Regions from separate parts of the Segeticoccus sp. genome, predicted to be linked through region 2. Evidence: riboswitches for the same ligand, from Rfam matches in the RefSeq annotation. Region 2 holds a riboswitch; each other region holds the start of a gene.

The links. A riboswitch is a leader RNA that binds a small molecule or an ion and turns the genes downstream of it on or off. The one in region 2 is predicted to bind S-adenosylmethionine.
Positions count from the first base shown of each region.
Region 1: linked by a shared signal. The riboswitch ahead of VFL99_RS13415 (OsmC family protein) and the one ahead of metX (homoserine O-acetyltransferase MetX) in region 2 are both predicted to bind S-adenosylmethionine.
Region 3: linked by a shared signal. The riboswitch ahead of VFL99_RS11440 (bifunctional o-acetylhomoserine/o-acetylserine sulfhydrylase) and the one ahead of metX (homoserine O-acetyltransferase MetX) in region 2 are both predicted to bind S-adenosylmethionine.

Region 1 is NZ_DASSTI010000137.1:24,671-34,390, forward strand. Features, by position in the region: gene VFL99_RS13370 (PRC and DUF2382 domain-containing protein) at 1-299, opposite strand, end outside; gene VFL99_RS13375 (hypothetical protein) at 453-785, opposite strand; gene VFL99_RS13380 (hypothetical protein) at 932-1,519, opposite strand; gene VFL99_RS13385 (helix-turn-helix domain-containing protein) at 1,503-1,928, opposite strand; gene VFL99_RS13390 (TIGR04086 family membrane protein) at 2,077-3,333, shown strand; gene VFL99_RS13395 (hypothetical protein) at 3,493-4,647, shown strand; gene ygfZ (CAF17-like 4Fe-4S cluster assembly/insertion protein YgfZ) at 4,690-5,751, opposite strand; gene VFL99_RS13405 (Fur family transcriptional regulator) at 5,763-6,170, opposite strand; gene VFL99_RS13410 (LCP family protein) at 6,239-7,285, shown strand; SAM riboswitch class I at 7,418-7,510, shown strand; gene VFL99_RS13415 (OsmC family protein) at 7,729-8,238, shown strand; gene VFL99_RS13420 (heme-binding beta-barrel domain-containing protein) at 8,254-8,757, opposite strand; gene VFL99_RS13425 (hypothetical protein) at 8,902-9,720, opposite strand.
Region 2 is NZ_DASSTI010000181.1:301-10,020, forward strand. Features, by position in the region: partial or broken gene VFL99_RS17240 (RNA polymerase sigma factor region1.1 domain-containing protein) at 1-542, opposite strand, end outside; gene VFL99_RS17245 (universal stress protein) at 807-1,208, opposite strand; gene metX (homoserine O-acetyltransferase MetX) at 1,267-2,397, opposite strand; SAM riboswitch class IV at 2,430-2,541, opposite strand; gene VFL99_RS17255 (DUF4192 domain-containing protein) at 2,675-3,847, opposite strand; gene VFL99_RS17260 (antitoxin) at 4,034-4,363, shown strand; gene VFL99_RS17265 (YkvA family protein) at 4,374-4,742, opposite strand; gene VFL99_RS17270 (EcsC family protein) at 4,819-5,547, opposite strand; gene VFL99_RS17275 (ATP-dependent DNA ligase) at 5,702-7,282, shown strand; gene VFL99_RS17280 (sulfurtransferase) at 7,403-8,272, shown strand; gene VFL99_RS17285 (SufE family protein) at 8,367-8,855, shown strand; gene VFL99_RS17290 (DNA polymerase) at 9,024-9,720, shown strand, end outside.
Region 3 is NZ_DASSTI010000115.1:3,868-13,587, reverse strand. Features, by position in the region: gene VFL99_RS11460 (hypothetical protein) at 1-106, shown strand, start outside; gene VFL99_RS11455 (DUF445 domain-containing protein) at 505-1,695, shown strand; gene VFL99_RS11450 (helix-turn-helix transcriptional regulator) at 1,705-2,571, opposite strand; gene VFL99_RS11445 (DUF2249 domain-containing protein) at 2,665-3,489, shown strand; SAM riboswitch class IV at 3,576-3,710, shown strand; gene VFL99_RS11440 (bifunctional o-acetylhomoserine/o-acetylserine sulfhydrylase) at 3,836-5,155, shown strand; gene ehuA (ectoine/hydroxyectoine ABC transporter ATP-binding protein EhuA) at 5,275-6,030, opposite strand; gene ehuD (ectoine/hydroxyectoine ABC transporter permease subunit EhuD) at 6,110-6,784, opposite strand; gene ehuC (ectoine/hydroxyectoine ABC transporter permease subunit EhuC) at 6,781-7,491, opposite strand; gene ehuB (ectoine/hydroxyectoine ABC transporter substrate-binding protein EhuB) at 7,525-8,442, opposite strand; gene hrpA (ATP-dependent RNA helicase HrpA) at 8,622-9,720, shown strand, end outside.

The DNA.
Region 1 (9,720 bases), on a different contig from region 2:
TAGCGGTAGAGCTCCCGCTCCTGGTCGGGGTCGAGGTGCTCCTCCGCGTCGACCCGCGGGGCGCCCTGGACGCGGTCCTTGTCGAACGGGACCCGCACGACCTGGTCCTCCTGCATCGAGGCGGCCTCCAGGGGGACGAAGGTCTCCTTGGTCCCGAAGAGCCCGGTCTTGACCGTGACCCACTCGGGTTGGCCGGACGAGTCGTCAAGGTAGACCTGACCGACCGAGCCGATCTTCTGCCCGTCGCGGTCCTGGGCTTCAGCGCCGTTGATGTCCTGCAGCTGGTCCATGGTGAGCATGCGAACTCCTTGGTCTCGACTTCGTGCGGACCAGTTCGGCATACCCGTCGCTTCTCGCAGCAAAACCTTCCCAGTTCGCTTGATGCGCAAGGCGGTTCGCGTCTCGCGGCAACGCTCGTGCGCGGCGCGGAACGCTTCGGGAAGCGACAGGAATCAGGCGCTGTCCTCCTCGCCGGACGCCTTGACCGCCGCACCGGCCGTCTGGTCGCTCGACTGGCCTGCGTGGGTCGGGTGCTCGTGCGTGACCGTGGCCTCCCGCTGGGGGGTCCGGTCATCCCTGCTGATGTCCTCGGACGGGGTCACCTCGGCGGACTCCTCCATGCCCAGCGTCGCGAGGTCGGCGACCTCGATGCCGTACTCGTAGAGCAGTCCCCGGTCCCGTTCCGTGTCGACCGGGTCCGGCAGGTTCTGCTCGGCATCGTGCGCGACATCGTCCTGGCTGCGCTCGTGCAGGAACTCCAGCACCTGCTCCCTGCTCACCTTCATGGGGCTACCTCCTCCGGCGGTCGACGGGCGCGCCGCCTTCTCCATCGTGCCGACCGAAACGGCCCGCGGCCACAGCGGGCGCCGAGGGCGCGGGTGTGGCCACGGGCCGTGGAGCCCGGGGCTGGGTGCCGGTGCGGTCGGGGAGGTCAGTCGCCGACCTTGCCCGCAGCGTCCTTGCCGGCCTTCTTGGCGGCCGTGGCGGTCTTGCGCGTGCTCGTCGCGGTGGCGCGGGTCGCGCGCTTGGTGTTGGCGGTGCGCTTGCGTGCCGTCGTCGCCGTCCGCTTCACGTCACGCTGGACCTCCTGCTCGGTGTCGCCGACGGCGCGTCGCACGGTCGTGACCGCGCCCTTGCCCTGGGCGATCACGGTGTCCGCGTGGGCGAACAGGTCCTTGGTGGACTGCTGCCGGCGGAGCCGGGCCACCAGCTCCTGGCCGCGGCGCGCGAGGTCGGCGTAGGTGTCCTGGGCCTGCCCGGCGGCGAGCGCGGTCCGGCTGAGGGCCTCGTTCGGCACCTGCTGGGCCTGCCCGGCGAGCTCGTCGGCGCGGCGGCGGAGGTCCTCACGCGTCAGCTCCGCACGCAGCTGCTCGGCCCGGGTGCGGGCCTTGCGCACCTGCGCCACGGCGAGGTCGGTGGCGCCGACGGCGGCGTAGACCGGGCGGGCGTCGCGCAGCGCCTTGGTGAAGCCGCTGAGGTCCTTGGTCAGGTCCTTGGTCAGGTCATGCAAGAGAGTCATGGTTGTCTCCTTCGGTGGGGTGATCGCGGGGATCGGTGGTCGTGTGGTGGGTGCCCGCCGGGTCGTCCCCGACCAGCGAGGCGTAGACGTCGAGCAGCACCCGTCGCTGTCGGTCCGTCAGCCGAGGGTCGGCCAGGATCGCCGTCGCCACGTCGGGGCGCTCGGCACCCTCCACCCGCTCCTCGAGGATGCCGGCGCGCACGTAGAGCGACTCGGCCGAGATGCGCAGGCCCTTGGCCAGCTGCTGCAGGATCTCGGCGCTCGGCTTCTTGAGCCCGCGCTCGATCTGGGACAGGTAGGGATTGCTGATCCCCGCCAGCTCCGAGAGCTGGCGCAGCGACAGGTGTGCACCCTGGCGCTGCTCGCGCAGGTAGGCGCCCAGCTCTGACACGTGGGGGATCGGGTTCACGTCTCCATCATGCTTGCTCTAGTTAGCACAATGCAAACTCGGCAAGCGTGAGGTGGCTCACCGACGATTTCGCAGGTGAGGGGCGTGTCCGCGCGGCAGGTGGGTACGGGACGTCCCTGACGGACCCACCCAGAAGGAGGGGACCACCATGAGCAGCACCCCTGACCCCGGCCGCAACCGAGGAAGCCTGCCGAGCAGCGAGCCGGACGAGCCCCACGACCACCGCACCCTCGCCGAACGCCTCACCGGCTTCGGGCGCCGACACCACGGCCCCACCCGCGGACACCAGGGCGGAGGCGCGACGCGCGCCGGCGCGGGATCGACCGGCACCGGCGCGGCCGGGCTGGCCGGCACCACGACCCCGCCGCGCAACGTCGCCACCGCGGGCACCGAGTACGACACCCAGCACGGCACGGACGGTGCGGGCACCACGGGCGCCGGCACGACCGGCACGACCAGCACGGACACCACGAGCGCACGTCCGACCGACCCGGGCACCACGAGCGCACGTCCTGCCGACACGGGCGCCGCGAGCGCGCGTCCTGCCGACACGGGCGCCGGCCCGAGTGACCGCACGGCCGGCGACGAGGCCGGCTACGGCCATGACCGCTACGGAGACCGATACGACGACGACCGCAGCCACGGCGACCACTCCCACACCGCCGCAACTGCAGGGGCCGGCGCAGCAGCCGGCGCCGCGGGCGCGGGACTCGTGGGACGCCACGAGGCGCGGGAGGACGACCGGCGGACCGATGACGATCGCTCGGACGCCGAACTCGCGGCAGCCGACAACCGCTACAGCCGCCGCGACCGTGACGTGGCCGACGACACCGAGACGGTGAACGACCGTGACACGGTGATGGCGCGACAGCGCGACCGGTTCGGCGGGGCACGGATCGCGACCGGCTTCTTCGGCTGGATGGCCGCCACCGGCCTGGCCGTGTTGATGACGGCCCTCACCGAGGCCATCGGCACGGCCTTCGGCGCCAACCCCGCCACGAGCATCCCGGCCGTGACTCGCACCACCGGTCAGACGGCCAAGACCATCGGCTGGGGCGGCACGATCGTGCTGCTGATCATCATGTTCCTCGCCTACCTCGGGGGAGGCTATGTCGCGGGGCGGATGGCCCGCTTCAACGGCATCCGCCAGGGCGGTCTGGTCTGGCTCTGGGGGCTGGTCGTCGCGGTCATCATCACCGCGATCGCCCACTTCGCGGGGACGCAGTACGACATCCTCGGCCTGCTCAACAACTTCCCGCGGATCCCGATCGATGTCGGCGTGACCCGGTGGGGCATCGGCGCGCTCATCGTCGTGGCCATCGCCGGCCTGATCGGCGCCCTGCTCGGCGGCCTGTGGGGCATGAGCTTCCACCGCCGCGTGGACCGCGCCGGCCTCCCCCACTGATCGCCGTCCACGATCGTTGTGCGCTGATGGCTGCTGGAGCGGCCACCAGCGCACAACGATCGATGCCTCCAGCCCGCCCGACCGCCCCCAGGAGCGTCGGCGCGACCCGGGCGGCCGCGGTGGCCTGAACTCGCCGGAGCGGAACGTAGGCTCAGAACCGTGAGCAGCACCGCGTCGCGCGCCGGCTTCGTGGGCGACCGGGTCAGCCAGCGCCTGCGTGGGCTGCCGCTGCCGGCGCGGACCCTCGCGGTCCACGTCGGCGGCCAGCTGCTCTGCCTGCTGGTCGTCGCGGCGCTCGCCGTTGCCCGGCACCGTGACCTGCTGCCCACGCTGGCCGTCTGGGACGGGCGGCACTTCCTGGCGATCGCCACCCACGGCTACGACGTCGTCTCCGGTGACCGCGTCCCCAACTCCCCCGCCTTCTTCCCGGGGCTGCCCGGTCTCATGGCGCTGCTCTCGGCCGCTCTCGGCATACCTGCTCTGTGGGCCGGGCTGCTGGTCTCGTGGCTCTCGGGCCTGGCCGCCTCGCTGGGACTGGTCCGGCTGGCACCGCACCTGCCCGGCCTGCGGGGGCAGCGCGCGCTGGTGCTCGTCGCGGTGTTCGCGCTGGCGCCGATGTCCGTGGTCCTGCTCATGGTCTACACCGAGGCGCTCTTCTGCGCGCTGGCCGCGTGGGGGCTCGCCCTGTTGCTGGAGCGACGGTGGCTGGCCGCCGGGCTGCTCGCGTGCGCCGCCGGTCTGGTGCGCCCCACCGGGCTCGCCGTGGCCGGTGCGGTGGTGGCCGCGGCCGTGGTGGCCTGTGTCGAGGGGCGGGACTCCTGGCGCAGCTGGCTCGCCGCGCTCCTCGCGCCGTTGGGGTTCGTCGGCTACGTCGCGTGGGTGGGGCTGCGGATGGGCCGGCCGATGGCGTGGTTCGCGGTGCAGCGAGAGGGCTGGGGCACCCACGTCGACTTCGGGGTGGGCACGGCACGCTACGTCCTCCAGACGCTGCGCGATGCGCCGGCCCTGCTCGACGTGGTCACGGTCGCCACGATGACGGCGGCCGTGGTGCTCTTCGTCATCTGCGTGCGGCAGCGCCAGCCGTGGCCCGTGCTGCTCTACAGCGGGCTGATCCTGCTGGAGGTGCTCGGCAGCGACGGGATCATGAACTCGCGGGTCCGGCTGCTCATGCCCGCCTTCCCGCTGCTCGCCCCGATCGCGGCGCGGCTCGCCCGTGAGCGGCTGCCGCACCTCACGGTGCTGCTGCTCGGCGGCGGGCTCGTCACCTGCTGGTACAGCGCCTACGCGGTCCTGATCTATCCCTACGCGATCTGAGCCACCACGCGGTGCCCGCCCCGTGCGGCCGCGCCGGCGCCGCTACTGGCGCACGATCTCGGTCTGCGCCGCGCTCACCCCACCGATCACGAAGTCCGCGTCGGTCGGGGTGTTGCGCTTGACCACGACCAGGCCGATCGGGCCGTCCTCGAAGTGCCGGGCCACCGAGGTGAGCCGCCCCACGGTGCGCCCGTCGAGCACGACGTCGGAGTCCCGGTCCGGCAGCACGTGCCCCGACCCGTCGAGGTGCACGAACGCGATCCGGCGCGGCGGCCGGCCGAGGTTCTTCACGCGCGCGACGGTCTCCTGCCCGCGGTAGCAGCCCTTGTGCAGGTGCACCGCCGTGCGCAGCCAGTCCAGCTCGTGCGGGATGCTGCGGTTGTCGGTCTCGAGGCCGAGTCGTGGCCGCCACGCGGCGACGCGCAGGGCCTCCGCGGCCCACGCGCCGGCGAGCGGCCGGTCACCGACCGCCTCCGCCAGTCGGTCCCGCGGCACGACCAGCTCACGCCAGACCCGCTCCGTGCCCGGGTGCTCGGCGACATCGCTGTATGCCGTGCTGTCACCGACCACCGCGGGCCACGGGTCCACCCACGCCACCGGCTCTCCCTCGGCCATCTCGGCGCCGATCGGCTCGCCGAGCACGCCGAAGTCGGCCGTGACGTCGTGGACCTCCACCCGCAGCATGAAGCGCATCGAGTCCAGCCAGGCCGCGGCCGCGGCCGCGGCGCCCGGCTCGACGGTGATCCACGTCGTCTCGCCGTCGTCCACGACGTGCAGGTCGTGCTCGATCCGGCCCTTGGGCGTCAGGATCAGCGCCTCGGTCGAGTGCCGTGGCGGCAGGTCGGTCAGCTGCTGGGTGGTGAGCGAGTGCAGCCAGCTGAGCCGGTCCGGCCCGGTCACGGTGAGGACACCGCGGTGGGACAGGTCGACGGCGGCGAGGCCCTCGGCGAGCAGCCGCTGCTCGCGCAGCGGGTCACCGTAGTGGGCGGCGACGCCGGCGTCGGGGCCCTCGTCGGCCACGGCCCCGGGCCGCTGCAGCAGCGGGCTGACCGGGTGGGCCGTCTCGGCAGGGGCGTCGGTGGACGTGCTGGGGGAAGTGGTCATCGTCTCCTCGTTCATGCCTGCTCGCCCGGCTGCTGCGGGTCGTGCTCGCTGCGGCACTCGGCACACCATCCGTGCACCGCGAGGTGCCGCACGTCAGCGACAAAGCCGTAGCGCTCCAAAAGATTCCCCCCCAGCCCCGCGGCGACCGTGACGTCGGCCTCGATCACCCGCTCGCAGTTCTGGCAGACGAGGTGCAGGTGGTCGGCGTGCTCGGCGAGGTGCCAGGTCGGCGAGCCGTGCCCGAGGTGGGTGTGCGTGACCACGCCGAGCCGCTCGAGTGCCTCGAGGGTCCGGTAGATCGTGGACAGGGGCACCGCCTCACCGCTGCGCTCCAGCTCCGTGGCGATGGCGTCCGGGGTGCTGTGGCCCAGGCCGCCCACCACGTCGAGGATGCGCCGCCGCTGCGGTGTCATCCGCATGCCGCGTTCCCGGAGGGATTTTCCGATATCGCGCACATCTCGAGCCTAACCGCCCTACCGTCGAAAACGTGCTGGACGAATTTTCAGACGTCAGCACGGTGGGGGAAACCGGGGGCCATCGAGGTCGGAACCTCGCCGTTGTCGTCGTCATTGCCGTGTTCCTGCTGGTGATCGGGATGGTCGCGAGCTATCTCGCCTTCGCCGGTCTCACTGTCGCGTCCCAGGTCAAGCATGCCCCGCTGCTGCCGCCCGTCACAGCGACCGACAACGGGCACACCCTGACCTCGGGCAACTCCGCCGCTGGTCCGGACGCAGTGCGGATTCGGCCTGCTGCCAAGGGCGCCCAGAACCTCCTGGTCGTCGGCTCCGACAGCCGCGACCAGATCCGCAACGGCCGCTCCGACGTGATCGTGCTCGTCCACATCGCCGCGGACCACAAGAGCGTGCAGCTGATTCACTTCCCACGGGACCTCTACGTCGACGTCCCCGGGCACGGCAAGGACAAGATCAACGCGGCGTACGCCTACGGCGGAGTCCCGTTGCTGGTCAAGACGTTGAACCAGCTGATCGATGTGCCGATCGACCACGTCGGGCTCATCGGCTTCACCGGGTTCGAGCGGATGACCGACGCGGTGGGCGGCGTGACGGTCTACGCCGAGGAGGCCAGCAACGAGCGCACGGTGATCCACCGCGGGTGGAACCACCTCGACGGGAAGCAGGCGTTGGCCTTCGTCCGGGAGCGCCACCAGCTGAGCCTGGGGGACATCTCCCGGGGTCGTCGCCAGGAGGCATTCATCAAGGCGTTGCTCCTCAAGGGACTGAGCAAGGACGTGCTGGCCAACCCGGTGACCCTGATGCGCTTCCTCGACGCCGGCACCGAGAACCTCACCGTCGACCAGGACTTCTCCACGCGCGACATGATCTCGCTGGCGTTCTCCCTGCGCGGTCTGCACTCGGAGGACGTCACCTTCGTCACGGCTCCGTGGGTCGGATTCGGCACGACCTCGACGGGCGCCTCCATCGTCGTCATGGACGAGCAACGCATGCGGGACCTGTCCGACGCGCTGCGCAACGACGACGTCCGCGCCTACGAACGGGCCAACCCCGAGGGTTGAGTCCCTGAGTTCGCCGTCGGGACAGGCCCGTTCCGTCGCCCTTGTCGTGCCCCGCACCGCCGTCCAAACCGTGTGCCGTCCACATGGTGAATGCCTCGTGCGGATCGCGGCCTCCGCGTCCTACGGTGCTGCCACCTATCCAGAGCGACCGAGAGACTTGGCTCGACGACGTCGCAGCAACCCCCCGGGGACGGGCGCGGGTGCTACCGCCAAGAGCGATGGAGGCACCGTGCGAGACCCGCTGCGACACAACCCTTGGCACGTGCGGCGTCGGCACATCGACCTGTGCCGCACGGCGGCGGCGATCTGTCGCCGACGTTGCCGCTGAGTGCGAATCCGGCTGAATCAGCTGGCGCCTCAGCGCATTCCGCTCCATCGGCTGCGGTAACACGGGTTTCGCAGCCGCCCCGCCCTCATCCTCGCACCACGACAGGAGCACAGCCATGTCCGTGACCGACACCATCGACCGCACCACCACCGCCCCTGACACCACGACGCAGTCCGAGCCGCAGCGCATCACCCCGCGCGTGGCGGCGCGGCTCGTGCCCGGCACCGCCACCGAGGTGCGCATCGACGCGGGCCACCACGCCTTCACGATCGACGAGCCGGAGGCACTCGGCGGCACCGACCTGGGCGCCAACCCGGTGGAGCACCTGCTGGCGGCACTCGGCGCCTGCCAGGTGATCAGCTTCCAGGTCTGGGCCCAGAAGCTCGGGATCGAGGTGGACCACGTGGCGGTCGACCTCAGCGGGGACCTCGACCTGCGCGGCTTCTTCGGCACCGCCGACGACGTGCGCCCCGGGTTCGAGCAGATCGAGGTCGCCGTGCGGCTGGAGGGCCCGGAGGACCGGGAGCGCTACCAGGAGCTGGTGGACGCCGTGGAGGAGCACTGCCCGGTGCTCGACAACCTGCGGGCGACCGTGCCCGTGCGGGGCTCCTTCACGCTGCTCTGACCGAGCCGGCCGGGCTCAGGCGACGCGCTTGAGCTCGGCCGAGGCGTGGCTCGTGACCGGCTGGCCCATGGCGGCCATGTCGAAGGCCCACATCAGGCGCTGCTCGACCAAGCCGTAGAGGCGCTTGCCGGCGGTGTACTCCTTGGCGGCGGGGCTGCGCATGACCCCGTCGGTGGCCAGCTCGATGACGGGCTTGTCCGGGTCCCGGCGGCCGGCATACAGCTCGACGATCCCGGTGTTGTGGGTGAGCAGCAGCTCGATCTCCCCCGAGGGCAGCGGCCTCCAGAACCCCAGCTCAGTGGCCAGCGGCCGCACCATCTGGCCGTCCTCGTCCAGCAGCCAGGTGTGGCTCTGCCACTCCAGGAACGGGCGCTTGTCGTGGGTGCAGATGATCTCCTGCCCGAACCGGACCGACTCGATCGTCGGGTAGCCGACCACGCCGGCACCCTCCCACCTGCCGACGAGCCAGGCGAGGGGCGCCAGCTCGTGGGGCAGGTCCGGGTCGATCTCGAAGGGCATCAGCGCGCGCTGTTCTTCACCCGGTAGACCACGTAGCACGCGAACCAGGTGATGAGCAGCGTGATGAAGATGAGCAGGCCGTCGTAGAAGAGCGTCACGGCCCCGATCGTAGCGATCGCCGCCGCGTGTCCCGGCGACGGGAGGTCACGGCAGGAGCGCCCGGCACACGAGGTAGGCGACGACCCCGTCGAGCAGCACGGTGGTCACTCCGGCGGCGAGCTGCGGACGGGCCGCGACGAGCGCCGGCAGCGCGGTGACGACACGCCGCAGGGCGTGGCTCACCCCGGTGCACACGACGCCGAGCAGCAGCGCCACCCCCCATGGCACCGCGACGGCGACCGACAGGGCCACGGCCAGTCCCGCACCGACCACGAGCTCCAGCGGCAGCAGCCAGGCCCGCAGCGCCTCACCCCGGAGGAGGTGGTCCAGCAGCGCGCCGGCCGCGACCCCGATGACCGCGACGGCCGCCACGCCGTCGCCGTGCGGCAACCGGGACAGCCCGACGAAGCCGACCCCGCTGGCGAGCGCGGCGATGCCGGTCAGGGTCCCGGCCACCGTCGTGACGAGCCGCGGCCGGCCGTCCCGACGCAGGAGCTGGTGCACGAAGGTGAGCAGCACCGCACCGGCGACGGCGGCGGGCACGAGCCGCAGCAGCGGCGCGTCCGCGGTCAGGAAGGCGGCCGCCGCGACGGCGAGCGCGGCGAGCAGCAGGACACCGCTCGTGCCGCGGGGGCTGGGCAGGTCCAGGATCCCCGGCCACCCCCAGGCGAGCACCGCCCCACCGGCGGCGACGACCAGCGCCGCGATCCCGGGGCCGGCATACACCGAGGCGGCGACCAGGCCGGCGGTCACCAGCGCACCCACGACCACCAGGGCCCCGCTGCGCAGGCTGGTGAGTGTCTCCCCCGACCCCCCGGCCGGCTCCGCTGCGGCCGCCTCGCCGCCGTCGAGCTGCTCCGGCAT
Region 2 (9,720 bases):
TTGCTCGCCGTCGCGCCCTCGCCGGCGTCGGCCTTGCTGGCCGTCTTGGCGGTGGACTTCTTCGCCGAGGACCCCGAGGTCTTCGAGCCGTTCGCAGCGCCCTCGTCGCCGGCCGCGGACTTCGCGGTGCTCTTGGCGTCGGCCGCCGAGCCGCCGTCAGCAGAGCCGTCGGCAGCGGCCTGGTCGGACTTCACCGAGCCCGAGGACGTCTTTTTGGGGGTGGACTTCTTGGTCGCCGCCTTCGCCGTGGTCGTGCGCCGGGTGCGCGTGGCGGCCACGGCGCGGCCGGCGGTCTCCTCATCGAGGACGACGTGGATGCCCTGCTCCTCCAGGGAGCGGACCACGGCCTTCATCCGCCGGGGAGCGAGGTCGGCGCTGACGAGCGCGTCGCCGAGCTGGCGAGCGTCGACCTGACCGTGCACGGTGCCCTGGCGCACGAGCTCCTGCAGGGCCGGGTGGGAGAACTCGGCGGGCAGCGCGGAACCGCTCGAGGTCTGGGGGGCTGGGGACGAGGCGGACGAGCTGGTCGAGGACTTCGACACGGGCGACACCAACTACCTTTCGTCGCGGACGGAGAACGTCGGCGCACGCGACAACATCGCCTCGAGGGGCTGAGGCGATCGTCTGCTCAAACGGGACGGGGGGCGGTCTTCACCCGGACCGGCCGGGCCGGTCGGGGTTACGTGCACACCATTATAAAACGTCGCGAGCCCGGATCGTATGCCCGACCACGCCCGGACGTCGTCCGTCGGCGCGGCTGACCTGCGCGAACGACAGCGGCGACGTCGCACGAGCCGCGAGAGGGTTCAGCCCGCCGCCTTCACCGCGAGCACCGCGCACGGCGAGTCCAGCAGGATTCGCTGCGCGTTGGAGCCCAGGATCAGCTTGCCCACCGGCGTGCGACGCCGCAGACCGATGACGATGAGCTCGGCGCCCGCCTCCTCGGCGACGGCGATCAGGTCCTCCGAGGGCTCGTTGCCGCGCACCAGCTGGCGTACCTCGTGGTCGATGCCCTGCTGGTCGAGTTCGGCCTGGACCTCCTGCAGCTCCCGCTCGAAGCGGCGCGCCTCCTCGGCGTCGAAGTCACGCCCGCCCCGGTTGGAGTTGATGACGATCAGCCGGGTCCGCCGGATCTGGGCCTCCTCCGCCGCACGGTGCAACGCGGCCCGCCCCTCCTTGGTCGGCACGTATCCGACGACGACAGCCACGCAAGCCTCCTCCAGCCAGGACCAGTGCGGCCGACGCTACCGGATCGGCGCGCCCCAGTCAGGCGAGGAGCCCACGCACCAGCGCCCCGACCTGCGCGGTCTCGAGCAGGAACGCGTCGTGGCCGCACTCGGACCGGATGATGGTCGCCTGCTGGCCGGCCGCTGCGGCCAGCTCCTCGGACTGGCGCAGCGGGTACAGCCGGTCGCTGTCGACGCCGGCGACGAGGAGCCGACCGGTGTAGCCCTGGAGCGCCGCCGCGACGCCGCCACGCCCCCGCCCGAGGTCGTGCGAGCTCATGGACTCGGTGAGGACGAGGTAGGAGTTGGCGTCGAAGCGGTTCACCAGCTTGGCGGCGTGGTGGTCCAGGTAGCTCTCCACGGCGTAGCGGCCACCGCCACCGAGCGGCTGCTCGGTCCCCTGCGCACGCCGTCCGAACCGGTCGGCGAGCTCCTGCTCGCTGCGGTAGGTCACGTGCGCGATCCGCCGGGCGAGCCCGAGGCCGGCGTCGGGGCCGACCGGATGGTCGTAGTAGTCGCCGCCACGGAAGTGAGGGTCCTGGCGGATGGCCAGCAACTGCGGCTGGCACCAGGCGATCTGCTCGGCCGAGGCCGCCCCGGTGCTGGCGAGCACCAACGCCGCCTGCACGCGGTCGGGGTAGCTCGCCACCCACTCCCCGGCGCGCATGCCGCCCATCGAACCCCCGAGCACCGCCGCCCAGCGGTGGATGCCGAGCTGGTCGGCCAGCGCGGCCTCGGCCGCCACCTGGTCGCGAATGGTCACGAAGGGGAAGCGGCTCCCCCACGGCTTCCCGTCCGGGGCGGTGGAGGCCGGACCGGTCGTCCCCCGGCAGCCTCCGAGGACATTGGTGGCGACGATGAAGAACCGGTCGGTGTCCAGGGGGCGACCGGGTCCGACCAACCCGTCCCACCAGCCCGGGGTGGGCTGGCCGGGGCCGGCCGGGCCCGCCACGTGGCTGTCGCCGGTGAGCGCGTGCTCGACGAGGACGGCGTTGTCCGCGCGGGCGTTCAACCGCCCCCAGGTCTCGTAGGCGACCCGCACCTCGGGCAGGCGCCCGCCCGTCTCCAGGTCGAGGGCACCGATCTGGCGGTACTGGAGGTGGTGCGGCGGGGCCTCCGGGCACACGCGGGGGGCCGTCGCCGGGCACGTTCGCTGGGTCGTGATGGTCACAGCGCCTCCTGGGTCGGTCCGGACCCACGGAGGGTCCGCGCTTGCCGACCCGCTCCGGGCCGGCCCGGTCATCACCCGGGGCACCCCACCGCGGAGGAGGGTTGCCGTCCAGCAAGCCGGGGCTTGGTGCTGGAACTCATGACCTGCAGGACACGATAGCGGCCGGGCGCGCCCGCGCGCATCCGGACGTCCAGCACACGGACACCCCGCCGCCGGCCGGTCGGACCTCGCGCGGAGCCGCCGACCGGCGGGACCCTGCCCCGGTGGCCGCCTGACCTCAGGCGGCGGTGCCCGGTGGCCCCGGCCGGGCCGCCGATTCGGCGGCCGCCGCGGCCCGCTCCGGGCGGACCGCGTGGTCGATCATCTGCAGGAGCAGCTGCGCCAGCCGGTATGCCGGATCACTCGCCAGGGCGCGCTCGACGGCGACTCGTGCCAGCGCGCCGTCGCCGCGCCACCAGCTGTGCGTGGCGAGCACGGTGAGCGGAGCCACCGCCCAGGCGGCCGGCAGCGCAGCGCACAGCTCCACGAGTCGCTGCTCGATGACGCGACCCCGGTCCTCATCGTCGGCGCCACCCGCAGCCGACAGGTGCCGACGCACCTGCGCCAGCAGGTCGGGGTCGACCAGCTCGAACGGAAGGTTGCCCGGCGTGAGCCAGGCGATGAGGGCGTCGCGCACCTCCACGTCGACGAGGGAGACGGCGGCGCGGGCCAGGTCGCCCGGGGGCAGGGAGGCGACGGGCACCGCGGCATCCGGCCCGGCGTCGGCGGCCACGCCGAGCACCCTGGCCCAGGCCGCGAGCGCCTGGTCGCGCCACGGCACCAGCCGCGTGGCCTCCCACGGCCGCGGCGCGACGGCCTGCAGCTGCTCGGCCTCGGCGGCGACGGCGCGCTCCAGCAGCGGCCGGGTGCCGGTGAGCCGGTCGGCCAGGCCCGCCCGGTCCAGTGCCGGCCGGACGCCACGCGCCACCATCTCCACGGCGGCGGGGACCTGCGCGGGGTCGGGGAGCCGGCTGCCGCCCGGAGGGCAGCAGCTCGGGTCGGTGCACGCCAGCGAGCGCCAGAACCCGCGGCAGACCACCAGCTGGTCCCGGACCTGGATGTCGCCGTCGACGCACTCGTCGGCGAGCGCCCCGAGCAGCTCGTGGGACTCGCCGTCGATGTCCTCGTAGCCCACCAGGGTCACGGCCGACGGATCCTCCCGGAAGAGCACGGGCAGGAGCACGTCGAGGGCCTCCTCCACCTCCCAGTCCTCCGGTAGGTCGGCCCGCTGGACCAGGCCGAGTCGCCGCTGGTGCCAGCAGACGACCACGACGCTGCGACGCGGGTGGTAGCCCAGCTGGTAGGGCAGGAAAGCCAGCAGGTCGCCCGGAGTGCGCAACCGCAGCACCTGGCTGGGGGCGCTCTCCGGACCGGAGTCGGGTGGGCGGGGTGTCCTCGGTGTCGATGTCATGCCTCGACCCTGCGGCCGCTCCGGCGGACCCCGACAGCCCTCCGGTGCGCGCCTGTGGACGGGCGGGCCGTCCCCGAGGGGCCTGTGGAGGAGGGGCCTGTGGAGGGGCTTGTGCGGTGCCGGGCACTGACTAGAGTCGGGAGCGGGAGGCACGCACTCGGCATACCGCACAGGGCAGGAGCGACGATGAGCTTCCTCGACAAGGCCAAGCAGATGTTCGGTCAGGCGCGGACCCGCGCCGGTGAGCTCGCCGACGAGCACGGCGACAAGATCGACCAGGCGATCGACAAGGGCGGCAGCTTCCTCGACGAGCGGACCAAGGGGAAGTACTCCGACACGATCAACAAGGTGAGCGACGGCGCGAAGGGCGCCGCCGACCGGATCGCCGAGGAGCGCCACCACGAGGAGCGGCCCCCGACGCCGCCGGAGCCGGCCTCACACCTCGACACGCCGGACCCGGTGGACCCTCCTGAGCCGATCGAGCCGCCGGAGCCGCTCGACCCGCGGCAGCCCTGACCGCCCGCGATCAGCCGATGACCTGACCGGGGATGGTCTGGGCGCGCCGACGCTCCCACTCGAGGAAGTCGTCGGTGTGGTGGATGAGCGCGGCGGCGATCCACGCGACCACGACCGCGTCGTCGCCGAGACCGAACAGGCCGAACAGCGCCTCGGGCATCAGGTCGACCGGGGAGATGACGTAGAGCAGGGCACCGGCGAGGAGCAGCAGCTCCCGGCCGGAGACCCCGGTGTACTCCCCCTTGATGCGGGCGCGGGCGAGGCGTGGGACGGCGGCGAGGCGCTCGGCCAGTCCGGGCGCCCCGGGACGGGTCGAGCGGCGGATGGCCTTCGCGATGGAGCGGAACATGCCCCAGCGGAGCGTGGCGGTCGCAGCCATGTGGTCTCCTGTCGTGCGGCGACGGTCATCCACGGAACGTCCAGCGGGCTCGGGGGATTCCGCGGGCCGAGGAGCCTCAGCGGGTGAGGACGTGCGTCTTCGGCGGGAACTCGTGCTTGGCGTGGTCGAGGATCCGCTTGAGCAGGTAGGTGTCCAGCCCCGCGCCGACCACGCCGCCGAGGACGGGGACGGCCTTGCCGAACCGGGCGAGCGTCTTCTTGCCCACCTGGGTCATGAGCCGGAAGCCGACGCCCTTGTTGACCGCCATGAGCACCGGCCCGGGGAGCCGCTCCACGGCGAAGTTCGCGAGTCGTCCGCCCCCGGACAGGCCCGCCTTCTTGAGCAGGTCGTCCGCGTCCGCCCCGACCAGCGCGAGCAGCACGGCCGAGCGCACCTCGGGGCGGCGGATGTCGTACCCGCGGACGCTGGCGATGGCCGCCACCGCACGCGTGGCGAGCAGGTAGAACCCGACCACGTTGGCCGGCAGGGCCACCGTCATCGTCACGAGCCCGCCCAACCCGGTGACGAACCCGCCCGCCGCGGCCAGGCGCAGGTGCTGGCTGGAGATCTTGTCGATCGCCGCGCCCGGCTCCGGGTGCTCGGCGAGCGCCGTGTCCGCGACGTGCTGCGCGGAGTCGAACCGGCCCTTGCCGTCGATGCCGACGTCGAGGAGCTTCTCGATCAGCCCGGTGGCCATCCCCGCATCGATCATCGTCTCGTCCTCGTCCCGCTCCGTGGCGTCCTGCTCGATCCGGTCGACGTGGTCCCCGGCCCGCTCGCCGTCGTCCCTGTCGAACGACCCCATCGCTGCTCCTCCTCGAGGTGCCTGACGTGCGTCCCGGCCCGCCTGTGGCGGGTCGTCCCCATCAGGTCGCCATCCTGCCAGCGGCGGCTGCCGCTCGCAGGGTCCGACGTGCCGACGCGCCCAACGTGTCGGCCCCGAGTGTCAGCATGTGGGCGTGCTCTTCGCCGACCTGGCTCAGCTGTCCGCCGAGCTGGCCGACACCGGCTCCCGACGCGCCAAGGTGACGGCCCTCGCCGGGCTGCTCACCCGCGCCACCAAGCAACCGGCCACCAGCCCACCGGACGAACTGTGGCTGGTGGTCCGCTACCTGTCCGGTTCGCTGCGGCAGCGGCGCACCGGCGTGGCCATGACCTGGTTCCGCTCGAGGTCGGAGGAGCCCGACGGGCCCACGGTGACGGTCCGCGCGGTCGACGCCTGCCTACAGGCCTGCGCCGCCGAGGCCGGGACCGGGTCGACGGAGCGGCGCCGGGCCGTCTTCGACGGCCTGCTGCACCGGTTGACCCTGCCCGAGCGGCGGCTACTGGCCGGGCTGGTCCGTGGCGAGGTGCGTCAGGGTGCGCAGGAGTCCTTGGTCATGTCGGCGGTCGCCGAGGCAGCGCAGGTGCCGCTGGCCGAGCTGCGCCGGGCGGTGACCGTGGGCGGCAGCCTCGCCGAGGTGGCCACCGCGGTGCTGCGCGACGGACCCGCGGCACTGGAACGGTTCCGGCTCACCGTGGGCCAAGCCGTCTCGCCGATGCTGGCGAGCTCGGCGAAGTCGGTGCCCGAGGCGCTGGAGCGCACCGGCCCCGCGGCGGTGGAGTGGAAGCTCGACGGGATCCGGGCGCAACTGCACAAGGACGGTGAGCGGGTGCGGGTGCTCACCCGCTCCCTGGACGACATCACCGACCGCGTCCCCGAGGTGGTGGAGCTGGTCCGCGACCTCCCGGTCGCCTCGGCGATCCTCGACGGGGAGCTCATCGCGCTGGCGCCGGACGGCCGGCCCAAGCCGTTCCAGGAGACCGCCTCGCGCACGGCGAGCCGAACCGACCCGGCCACCGGACGCCGGCAGTCACCGCTCACCACCTTCCTCTTCGACGCCCTGCACCTCGACGGGCTGGACCTCCTGGACCGGCCCGGCCACGAGCGCCGGGCCGCCCTCGAGGCCGCGCTGCCCGCCGAGCACCTCACGCCGGCTGCGACCGTGCCCGACCCGGCCGATGCCGAGGCAGTGGCCGCCGCGGAGGCGTTCCTCGCCGACGCGCTCGCCCGCGGGCACGAGGGCGTCGTCGTCAAGGCGAGGGACTCGGCATACGAGATGGGTCGGCGCGGGGCGGGCTGGGTGAAGGTCAAACCGGTGCACACCCTCGACCTGGTCGTCCTCGCGGTGGAGCGTGGCAACGGGCGACGCACCGGGTGGCTGAGCAACATCCACCTCGGCGCCCGCGACCCCGACGGGCGGTTCGGCCCGCCGGGTGGCTTCGTCATGCTCGGCAAGACGTTCAAGGGAATGACCGACGCAATGCTGCGCTGGCAGACCGAGGAGCTGCCGCAGCACGCCGCCGGGCCGACCGACGGCTACCAGGTCGCCCTGCGCCCGGAGGTGGTCTACGAGGTCGCCTTCGACGGGGTGCAACGCTCGCCGCGCTACCCGGCAGGGCTGGCGCTGCGCTTCGCCCGGGTCGTGCGCCACCGACCGGACAAGCGCCCCGAGGACGCCGACACCATCGAGGCGGTCGAGGCGCTGCGTCCCGGCTGACCGCAGCCCGGTGTGGGGCGGCCGCCGGAGGAGGAGGAAGGTGGGGCATACGGCACGCGCCGTCGGCGTTGTGCCTAGGAGTTGACCCCAACCGACCCGACCGACCGGAGGCGCCTGAGCATGTCCGTCCCGAACGACCCGAACGAGAAGCTGCAGGCCTACGCCCACCCCGAGCGCCTGGTCACCACCGACTGGCTCGCCGAGCACCTGGAGGACCCGGGCGTCGTCGTGGTGGAGTCCGACGAGGACGTGCTGCTCTACGACACCGGCCACATCCCCGGCGCCGTCAAGGTGGACTGGCACACCGACCTCAACGACCCGCTGACCCGGGACTACGTCGACGCCGAGCGCTTCGCGCAGATCCTCGGCGAGCGCGGGATCGGCCGGGACACGACCGTGGTCATCTACGGCGACAAGAGCAACTGGTGGGCTGCCTACGCGCTGTGGGTGTTCACGCTGTTCGGCCACCCCGACGCGCGGCTGCTCGACGGCGGCCGGGACAAGTGGATCGCCGAGGGGCGCGACCTCACCCGCGACGTGCCCAAGCCGGAGCCGGTCGACTACCCGGTGGTGCAGCGCGAGGACGCGCCGATCCGGGCGTTCAAGGACGACGTGCTGGCGCACCTCGGCAAGCCGCTGGTCGACGTCCGCTCCCCCGGCGAGTTCAGCGGCGAGCTGCTGCACATGCCCGACTACCCGCAGGAGGGCGCGGTCCGTGGCGGCCACATCCCCGGCGCGAAGTCGGTGCCGTGGAGCCGCGCCGCCGCCGAGGACGGCACCTTCAAGTCCCGTGACGAGCTCGAGCAGATCTACCAGCAGGAGCAGGGCCTCGCCCCCGACGACGACGTCGTCGCCTACTGCCGGATCGGCGAGCGCTCCTCACACACCTGGTTCGTCCTCACCCACCTGCTCGGCTACCCGCACGTGCGCAACTACGACGGGTCGTGGACCGAGTGGGGCAACGCCGTGCGGGTGCCGATCGAGCGCTGACACCGGCGCGCGGCGCGCCCGCACCCGGGTCGCCAGCGCGGGTGCCGCGCGAGCGAAGGTGACGCACCGGCCCACCGGAGAGACCATGGAGACGATGAGTACCGACACGACCACCCAGTCCACGACCGACCAGCTGCCGGAGGCCTTGACGGAGATCGCCGAGGACTTCACCTCCGTGTCCCAGCAGGACCGGCTGCAGCTGCTGCTCGAGTTCAGTGACGGCCTGCCCGACCTGCCCGAGCGGTATGCCGGCCACGAGGAGCAGCTCGAGCGCGTCGACGAGTGCCAGTCACCCTTGTTCCTCGTGGTGGAGGTGGACCCGGCCGAGGGCGGCGGTGCTGCCGGCGACCGGACCGTGCACCTGTTCTTCCACGCCCCGGCCGAGGCGCCCACCACCCGTGGCTTCGCCGGCATCCTGCACGAGGGCCTCGACGGCCTCACCGTCGACGAGGTGCTGGCGGTGCCCGACGACGCGCCCTTCCGGTTCGGGCTCACCGACGCCGTCTCCCCGCTGCGGATGCGCGGCATGGTGGCCATGCTGGCTCGGATCAAGCGGCAGGTGCGCCTGAAGTCGGCCGTCTGAGCGGCCGCTCAGCAGCAGTCACCGCGGGCGGTGGCGACCACGGTCGCCGCCGCCCGCGGTCGTGTGCCGTCACTGTGGTGCCCCCACCCGCTGGTATGCCGCCCCGCTGCCGTGTGCCGCTGTGTCCCCCCTGTCGAGCCTGTCGGTGGCCCGCAGTTGGATGGGGACGTGAGTGGTATCGACGAGGCGTCCCTGCACGCCCTCGTCGTCACCGGCGAGCACGCCGCCGTCGTGGGGCCGCGGCTACGGGTCGAGGTCGAGCTGGCCGAGCTCGCCGCCACCGTGCGGGCCCTGGAGGCAGAGCGCCGGCCACGGTGGGTCTGGTGGGAGGCGGCCTCCGCGGCACGTGCCCCGGTGGAGGACGGAGTGCAGCTCGCGCGCTGCTGGGACGTCGCGGAGGCCCACCGGCTGCTCGACGGGGGCTGGCGCGCTGACCCGGCCACCGCGGTCGCCGCCAGCCGCGGTGAGCCCGCCCCTCCGTCGGTGCCCGAGCGGGCCAGCCGAGCGACCCTGCTCGACCGTGGGGGCGGTGCCACGCTCTTCGACGACGCCGAGCCGGACGCGACGACGGCCGCGGAAGCCGGCCCACTCGAGTCCGTCGAGCTGCTGCTCGAGACGGCGCGCCGGCAGGTCGCGCGGCTGGACCGTGTCTCCCCGCGCGCGGTGAGCACCGCAACGTCGGAGTCGGCCGCAGCCCTGCTGGCCGTGGAGCTGCAGGTCCACGGGCTCCCGGTCGACCGGACCGCCCTGGAGGAGCTGATCACCGAGGCTGCCGGCCCGCGGCCGCGCGACCCGGCCGAGGAGCTCGCCCTCCGCCGGCAGCGCGACCAGCTCGTCCTGCGGCACGTCCCGGGCCGGGAGTCCA
Region 3 (9,720 bases), on a different contig from region 2:
GCGCGCGTTGCACGCCGTCGCCGAGGGCCGGGTGCGGGTGCTGGGCGTGCACCTGCTCACCCAGCACGGCTCGCGGCCGTTGCCGCCAGTGGCCCGCGCCGCGTGACTCGCGCCGCGTGGCCCGCGCCGCGTGGCCCGCGCCGCGTGACCCGCGCCGCGTGACCCGCGACGGAGCTGGGAGGAGGCACTCGGCATACCTCCGGGTGGCGCGAGCGCCATCTCAACCGGCAGTACTGGCCCCCAGGACACCGGGTCGTGCTGGGCGGCCCGGTTCGTCGGGTGGTACTGCCAGTGGGAAGTGCGAGGGCGCGGGGGAGGATGGGCGCCGTGCCAGCCACCGACCGCTCCGCGCCGAGCGACCACGTCAGCGGACCGTCGGGCCGTCCCGGGCCAGCCCGTCCTGGGCCGGGCCGTCCCAGGACGCGCCGTCCGCGAGGCCCCTCCCGCGGGCCGGCCACGCCCTCCGGCGCCGGCGATGCCGCGCGCCGCCGCGGCCTGCGCACCATGCGCTCGGTCGCCCTCGGGCTGCTCGTGCTCGCCGCGGTCGTGTTCGGGTTGACGCTGCACCGCGCAGGGTGGCTCGGCTACGTCCACGCGGCCGCGGAGGCGGCGATGGTCGGCGCGCTCGCGGACTGGTTCGCCGTGACGGCGCTGTTCCGGCACCCCCTGGGGCTGCCCATCCCGCACACGGCGATCATCCCGGAGCGCAAGCAGGCGCTGGGCCGCAGCCTCGAGGAGTTCGTCACCACCAACTTCCTCACCGAGGAGAACGCCCGCGAACGGCTCGCGGCCGCCGGGGTGAGCCGGCGCCTCGGGGAGTGGCTGGCGCAGCCCCGCAACGCCCGGCGGATCGTCGAGGGAGCCGCCGAGCCGCTCGGCCGGGCCCTGCGCGGCGTCGACGAGGCGGACGTCCGCGCCTTCACCGAGGGGCTGCTGCTGCCGCGGCTCAGCCGCGAGCCGGTCAGCCCGATCGCCGGCCGGCTGCTCGGGGCGGTGGTCGCCGACGGTGCACACCACGGCCTCGTGGACCTCGCCCTCCGCGAGCTCGACCGCTGGCTGCGGGCCAACGACCGCACCGTCGCCCGGGTGGTCCGGGCACGGGCGCCGTGGTGGACACCCCGGTGGCTCGACGACAAGGTCGTCGAGCGGGTGCAGGCCGAGCTCGTCGGCTGGGTGGCCGACGTGAGCGCCGACCCCGAGCACCCGGCCCGCGAGGCCGTGGACCGGCTCCTGGCCGAGGTGGCCCAGGACCTGCAGCACGACACGGGCACCATGGCGCGCGTCGAGGCGCTCAAGGAGCGGCTGCTGGCCCACCCGCAGACGGGACGAACCGCCGTCGCGGTGTGGGACGCCCTCCGGGTCGTCCTGCTGGAGGCGCTCGCCGACCCGCAGTCGACGCTGCGCACCCGGGCCCTCGACGAGTTGGTGCGCTTCGGTACCCGCCTCGCCACCGACATCGCGCTGCAGCGCACGTGGGACGGGCGGGCGGCGGACGCGGTCGGCCACCTGGTGCGCACCTACGGCCGGGAGCTGGCCAGCGTCATCTCCGTCACCGTGGACCGGTGGGACGGCGCGGAGGCGGCCCGGCGCATCGAGCTGCACGTGGGGCGGGACCTGCAGTTCATCCGCATCAACGGCACGGTGGTCGGCGCCCTCGTGGGGCTCGTGCTGCACGTGGTGACCCAGCTGGCGTGACCGCTCCGGTCAGTCGGCCGCCTGGGCGTGTCCTGCGCAGCCACACGTGCCGGTGGCCGCCCCGGCCACCCGCTCGAGGGTGAGCCGGCAGGCCCCGGGCTCGGCGAACGGCTGAAGGTCGACGTCCGTGTCCTGCTCACCGGTGGCCTGCAACGCGCCCTCGACCAGGCCGGTGTGCACCCCGCACACGATCTCGGGGTGCTGGTAGGCCGCCTCGAGCAGCGGGCACCGGCGCAGGTGCACGACCGACCGTTCGGCCGTCGTCTCGTCCGCTGCCGGCTCCGGGTCCACCTCGGGGGCGAACCCGAGGTCGGCCAGCAGCTGCACCACCGGCTGGTGTGGTCCGGTGCGGGGCCGCGGCCCGCTGGGAGCGCTGGGACGGGCGGCCAGCCGAGCTCCCCAGCGCCGACCGGCGGCTCGCGCCCTCCCGGCGGGCTCCGCGTCCTCGGCCAACTGCTCGGCGAGGACGACCGCGAGGTCGGCGTACTGCCGGGCGCCGGGGGAGAGGGTCACCTCCTCGGTGGAGGCGTAGAGCCAGGCCGGCCGGCCGCGTCCGGACGCCGCTGCCCGGGTGCGCTCGGCCAGGCCGCAGGCGACGAGGCCGTCGAGGTGCTCGCGGACGGTGTTCGGGTGCTGGTGGCTCAGCGCTGCCAGGGCCGCGACCGTGCAGGGCTCCGGCTGGTCGCGCAGCAGCTCGAGCACGCGCGTGCGCGAGGGGGACAGGATGGGCGCGGTCCGCCGCCAGTCGGTCCCGCGCGGTCCCAACCCCGACCGACGAGGTCCGTATGCCGTGCGCCCACCGGCGCGGGACGGCGACCCCCCGGGCAGCCGGGGGGCCGGGCTGCGGGTGGGGCGAGGGCTCAGATTATTTTCCACGGGACAGATAGTAATAAAGTTGGCGGCAGGCCGCGAGCCCGCGGTCCACCCCGGCGGAGCCGTCCGCCACGACCAAGCAGGGAGCCACCTGAGATGAACAGCGTCGTCGTCGCCACCAGTGCGGCGGACTCGGCCGCCGTGGAGGCGGTCAAGCAGCACCACGCCGAGCTCGCGGCCTCGCTCGCCACCCACGCGCAGGCCCTCGTCGCCGCCGCCGTGGAGGACCGCGCCGGGTCCTCGGCCGCCGCGGTCGCCCGGCAGTCCCTCGTCACCTTCTGCGAGGCGGAGCTCGTGCCGCACGCGCTCGCCGAGGAGAAGGCGATGTACCCCCTGGCCCACCGGGACGACCGGGCGAGGCTGCTCATCGAGGCCATGCTGGCCGAGCACCGGGTCATCACCGACCTGGTCCGGGCCGTCCGCGACGCCCCGACGCCGGTGCACGCGGCGGGCTTTGCCACCGCCCTGCGCGTGCTCTTCGACAGCCACCTCGGCAAGGAGAACGACCAGGTCCTCCCGCTCCTCGCCGCTGACCCCGCCGTCTCGCTGCAGGATGTGCTCGGCGGCATGCACGAGCTGCTCGGGGCCGCGGCCCACCAGCACGAGCACACCCACGCCCACGAGGGGACCGACGCGGCCGCCCACGGCGAGTCCCACAGCTGTGGCTGTGGCGAAGGTGGCTGCGGAGGCGGCGCCGCCTACCCCGAGCTGGACGCCCGCGTCGTGCCCCACGCCATCCGACACGCGACCGTCTTCGGCGCCCTCGACGCCGTCCCGGACGGCGCTGGCCTGGTGCTCGTCGCCCCGCACGACCCGATTCCGCTGCTGCAGCAGGTCGAGCAGCGCTTCGCCGGCCGGTTCAGCACCGAGTACCTCGAGCGCGGCCCGGAGGCGTGGCGGATCCTGTTCACCGCCGGCTGATCCCACCCCGCGTCCCCCGTGGGACCGGTCCGGATCGCGAGATGCCGGTCCCGCGGGGTGGTCGTGGTGGGCTATCGTTCGGGACAGGTCATGAGCGTCAGCGCCAAGCCCCGGCTCGCTGACCGGCAACCCTCCAACCGCGGTGGGGTGCCCCGGGTGATGACCAGGTCGGATCTCCGCCGTCCGCACAGCGGCGCGACGGAGCCCGGCAAGCGCGGGCTCGCAGTTCCTGCACCCGCACCGCTCGCGCGGTGCCCATCGCCACCGCACGAGCACCCGCGCGCCTGTCACCGCGAAGGCGCGCGTCCCGGCATACCGCACCAGGCAGGAAAGGCACGAACCAACGATGGCTGACAACTCCCCCCAGTGGTCCTTCGAGACCCGGCAGGTCCACGCAGGTCAGACGGTCGGCGAGACCCACGCGCGGGCCCTGCCGATCTACCAGACCACCTCGTTCGTCTTCGAGGACACCGATGACGCAGCCGACCTCTTCGGGCTGAAGAAGCTCGGCAACATCTACACCCGGATCATGAACCCGACGGCCGACGTGGTCGAGCAGCGGATCGCCAGCCTCGAGGGCGGGGTCGGCGCGCTGCTGCTGTCTTCCGGCCAGGCCGCCTCCACCTTCGCGATCCTCAACATCGCCGAGGCCGGTGACCACGTCGTCGCCAGCCCGAACCTCTACGGCGGCACGTACAACCTGCTGAAGTACACCCTCGCCAAGCTGGGCGTGGAGACGACCTTCGTCGAGGACACCACCGACCCCGAGTCGTGGCGCGCGGCCGTGCGGCCGAACACGAAGGTGATCTTCGGCGAGACGATTGCCAACCCCAAGGGTGAGGTGCTCGACCTCGAGCGCATCGCGGAGGTGGCGCATGACGTCGGCGTTCCGTTCATCGTCGACAACACGATCGCGACGCCCTACCTGCTGCGGCCGCTGGAGTGGGGCGCGGACATCGTCGTCCACTCGGTGACCAAGTACCTGAGCGGCCACGGCACGGTGATCGCGGGCGCGCTGGTCGACGGCGGCACTTTCGACTTCGCCGCGCATCCGGAGCGGTTCCCGAACTACAACCAGCCGGACGAGAGCTACCACGGCTTGGTCTACGCGCGGGACTTCGGCGTCGGCAGCCAGTTCGGTGCCAACCTGGCGTTCATCCTCAAGGCGCGGGTGCAGCTGCTCCGTGACCTGGGCTCGGCCCCGGCACCGTTCAACGCCTTCCTCGTGGCGCAGGGCATCGAGACGCTCAGCCTGCGGATGGAGCGGCACGTCGAGAACGCCCAGAAGGTCGCGGCGTTCCTCGCCCAGCACCCACAGGTGCAGTCGGTGCGCTACGCCTCGCTCCCCGACAGTGAGTACTACGAGCTGGCCCAGAAGTACACGCCTCGCGGCGCCGGTGCGGTGCTCGCCTTCGAGATCAAGGGCGGCCTCGAGGCGGGCCGCAAGTTCGTCGAGGGGCTGACCCTGCACAGCCACGTGGCCAACATGGGCGACGTGCGCTCGCTGGTGATCCACCCGGCGTCCACCACGCACTCCCAGGGCAGTGACGAGGCCCGCCTCGCCGCGGGCGTCACCCCCGGCCTGGTGCGCCTGTGCGTCGGGATCGAGCACATCGACGACATCATCGCCGACCTCGAGCAGGGGTTCGCCGCCGCCAAGGGCTGACCCCGGCACCACTCCGCACGAGCACACGACCGGGCGGCACACCGACGCTGGTGTGCCGCCCGGTCGCCTTTCCCGCCGCGGTATGCCGTGCGCTCACCCCTGCGGCGCCTGCACCCCGGTCAGTGGTCGAGGACCGCCCGGAGGAACTTCTGGGTCCGCTCCTCCTTCGGGGACGTGAAGATCTGATCGGGCGGGCCCTTCTCGACCACGACGCCCTGGTCGAACATGACCACCCGGTCGGAGATCTCGGCGGCGAAGCGCATCTCGTGGGTCACCATCAGCATGGTCATGTCGCTACTGGTCGCCAGCTCCCGGATCACCTCGAGGACCTCGCCGATGAGTTCGGGGTCCAGGGCCGAGGTCGGCTCGTCGAACAGCATGACCTTCGGCCGCATCGCCATGGCGCGGGCGATGGCGACCCGCTGCTGCTGGCCGCCGGAGAGCTGAATCGGCTTGTGCTGCAGGTGCTTCGACAGGCCCACCAGGCCGAGCAACTCCTCGGCACGCCCCTCGGCCTCGCTCCTCGACAGCTTCAGCACCTTCAGCGGCGCCTCGACGACGTTCTCCAGGGCCGTCATGTGCGGGAACAGGTTGAAGGACTGGAAGACCATGCCGACGTTGCGGCGCGTGGCGCGCATCTGCTTGGTCTCCTTGGATCGGTGCCCGCGGCGGACGTCCCACAAGGTGCCGCCGTCCACCGTCACGACTCCTTCGTCCGGCGTCTCGAGGGTCATGAGGATGCGCAGGATGGTCGTCTTGCCGGAGCCGGACGGCCCGATGATGCAGACCTTCTCGCCCGGGCTGACCTCGAAGTTCAGAGAGCGCAGGACGTGGTTGTCGCCCCAGGACTTGCTCACGTCCTGGAAGGTGATCATGGCGTTGCGCGACGTGGCCCCGGTGGCGCCCGCGCGGGTCGCCACCGGGGACTGCGTCCGGGGGCCGTTCTGCAGGTTCTCAGCGGGAGATGACAAGGCGACGCTCCAGGAGTCGGATGAGCAGTGAGGCGGCCATGCTGACCGTGAGGTACATCAGGCCGGCGATGGTGACGGGTTCGAGGTAGCGGTAGGTGCCCGATCCGATGGCCATGACGCGCCCCATCAGCTCGTAGATGGTGATGGCGAACAGGACTGCGGAGTCCTTGAACATCTGGACCAGGTAGTTGCCCAGCATCGGCACGACGGAGCGGATGGCCTGGGGGAGGACGACCCGAACCCAGGTCCGTGCCTTGGGCAGCGACAGCGCCGTGGCTGCTTCCCACTGCCCGGCGGGGACGTCGTTCACCCCGGCGCGGTACACCTCGGCCGTGTAGGCGCTGTAGTTGATCCCGATGACGGCGATTCCGGTCACCAGCGGGCTGAACTTGATGCCCAGTCCCGGTAGCGCGAAGAACGCCAGGTAGGCCTGGACGAGCAGGGGAGTGCCGCGGATGAACTGCACGTAGAAGCCGAACAGGGCGGACGCCACGGGGATGCGGGAGAAGCGCACGATGGCGACGAGCAGCCCGACGACGAGCGCGATGGCCGTGCCGATCACGGTGATCTGGATGGTGAGCCAGAGACCCTGGAAGAGCTGCGGCAGGATCGACAGGGCGAACTGGTTGTCCCAGCTGATGATCGAGTCGGTCGTCACGGCGTGACCCCCTCAGTGGCGGGCCGCATCCCGGCCCCTCGGAAGATCGACCGCGAGGGACGGTCGATGGCGAAGCGCCGTTCCAGCCAGCGGCTCAGGAGCGCGAGGAGCTGGGAGAGGATGAAGTACAGCACGAGGAGCGTGAGGTACACGGTCAGAGTCTCCCCGAAGGCGTTGCGAATGAACTCTCCACGGAAGGTCAGTTCCGAGACCCCGATGAACGACACCAGGGAGCTGTTCTTCAGCGTGTCGACCATGACGTTGCCGAAGGGCGGCAGCATCGCCGGAACCGACTGCGGGATGAGCACCCGCCGCATCCGCAGCGACTTGCCCATGCTCAGGGCGATGCACGCTTCGTTCTGGCCGGCAGTGCGACTCACGATGGCGCCGCGCACGATCTCGGCCGCATAGGCTCCTTCGTTCAGCCCGATGGCCAGGACGCCGGCGAAGAGCGGCGAGAGCTGCACCCCGAAGGCCGGCAGGGCGAAGTAGAAGAAGAACAGCTGGACGACCAGGGACGTGCCCCGGAAGACCTCGATGAAGAAGACCGAGATCCCGCGGACGACCGCGTGCTCGGAGAGCCGCCCCAGCCCGGCCACGAAGGCGGTGAACAGGGCCAGGGCGATCCCGAGGACCGTGACGAGGACCGTGAGCTGCAGTCCGTGCCACAGCACCGGGACGGCGTAGGCCAGGAAGTCAGAGGACATCGATGTTCACTCCGATCGGCTGCGGCCGGCCCGTCAGCCCTTGTTCTGGCACAGCTCCTTGGCGGTGACGCCCTTGACCGCCGAGGGATCGAAGCCCCACTTGTCCAAGATCTTCTTGAACTCGTCGGTCTGCTTGAACTTGGCGAGCTCGGCGTTGTAGACGTCGAGGAAGGACTGGTCACTCTGGCGGAACGCGGCACCGGAACCGGTCTTCGGGGCGTCCTCCACGGGCGGGGTGACCTCGAAGCCCTTCTCCTGCTCATGCAGCGCCCGCAAGGACAGGGTCGGCAGGAAGAAGGCGTCCGCCCGTCCCTGGATCACGGCTTCGACGCCGCTGCGGTTGTCGTTGATGCGGATCAGCTGCTTGTCCGGCACCTTCGCGGTCTGCAGGATGCCCTCCTCGAAGCCGCCGGGCAGCACGACGATCTTCAGGTCGGGATGGTCCAGCACGTCCTGGACGGTGGTGATGTGCCGGGGGTTGCCGGGCTTCACGCCGAAGGACTCGGTCGAGACGATCACCGGCTCGGAGTAGAGCACCTCGGCGCACCGGGACTGCTTCATGAACAACCCGGCAGTGATGGCGTCCCAGCGGTCGGCCTTGAGGCCCGGGATCATCCCGTTGTACGGCGTGATGACGCCCTGGATGTCGGGGATCCCGAGGCGCTTGACGACCGCCCGGAAGACGTCTGGCTCGCAGCCGGTGACCTTGCCGTCAGCCGTGACCTTGGTGTACGGAGGCTCGTTCGCGATGCCCACCCGGAGGTACCCCTGCTTCTTGCCCTTGGCGAGCAGGTCGGTGGCGCCTCCCGTCGCGCCGGCGGTTCCTCCCGCGTTGGCAGCTGGAGGCTTCTCGGCCGAGCTGCAGCTCGAGAGCCACGCGGCTGTCGGTGCGACGACGGCGGCTGCTCCGAGCCCCCTCAGCAGGGTCCTGCGGCTGATCTCGTGGGTCATCTGTTCGCTCCGATCTTCGGTGACACCCGGGCAGGCGAGCGCGACGGCACGTCCTTGGTGGAGATGCTGGCCGAACGTAGTGACCCCCTCGTAAGATTGTCAACAATCTTCATCGGTTTGTGACCCAGCCGGGAAATGGAGCGTGAGGGCGGCCCGTCTGGGCACCTATCCTGAGCGGTATGCCCGAGCCCTCCCCGTCCTCGACGCCTGCCCGCGGCGGCGGGGGCCAGCGCCGGGGACACGGTGGCGGCGCGCGCGTGGCCGGGGACCGCCGCGCCCGCCGACCCCGGGAGAGCGCGGAGGCCCGAGCCGCCCGTATGGCGCGGCGCCGCGCCTCGGTGCCACCGGTCACCTACCCCGAGCACCTCCCGGTCGTCGAGCGCCGGGACGACATCGCGGCGGCGATTCGCGACCACCAGGTCGTCGTCATCGCCGGCGAGACCGGCTCGGGCAAGACGACGCAGATCCCGAAGATCTGCCTCGAGCTCGGCCGGGGGATCGGCGGCATGATCGGGCACACGCAACCGCGCCGGATCGCGGCCCGGTCGGTCGCCGAGCGGCTCTGCGAGGAGCTCGACGTCGAGCTGGGCGGGGCGGTCGGCTACCAGGTCCGGTTCACCGACCAAGCCTCCCGGGACACCCTCGTCAAGGTGATGACCGACGGCATCCTGCTGTCGGAGATGCAGCGCGACCGCGACCTGCGCCGCTACGACACCCTGATCATCGACGAGGCGCACGAGCGCAGCCTCAACATCGACTTCATCCTCGGCTACCTCAAGCAGCTGCTGCCGCGCCGTCCCGACCTCAAGGTGATCATCACCAGTGCGACCATCGACCCCGAACGGTTCGCGAACCACTTTGCGGCAGAAGCGAAGCCGGCGCCGATCATCGAGGTGGCCGGTCGCACCTACCCGGTCGAGATCCGCTACCGCCCGCTGACCCGGGAGCAGGGCGATGAGTCCCCCGCAAACGGGAGGTCCCCCCAGGTCGAGGTGGACCAGGTCACCGGGATCGTCGAGGCGGTCGAGGAGCTGTGGACCGAGAACCGCGGCGACGGCGGGGGCCAGGACATACTCGTCTTCGTGTCCGGCGAGCGTGAGATCCGTGACGCCGCCGAGGCGCTCACCGGGCTGCAGCTGCCCGGCACCGAGGTGCTGCCGCTCTTCGGCCGGCTCTCCGCGGCCGAGCAGCACCGCGTCTTCGCTCGGCACTCCGGCCGGAGGATCGTGTTGGCCACCAACGTCGCCGAGACCTCGCTCACCGTGCCGGGGATCCGCT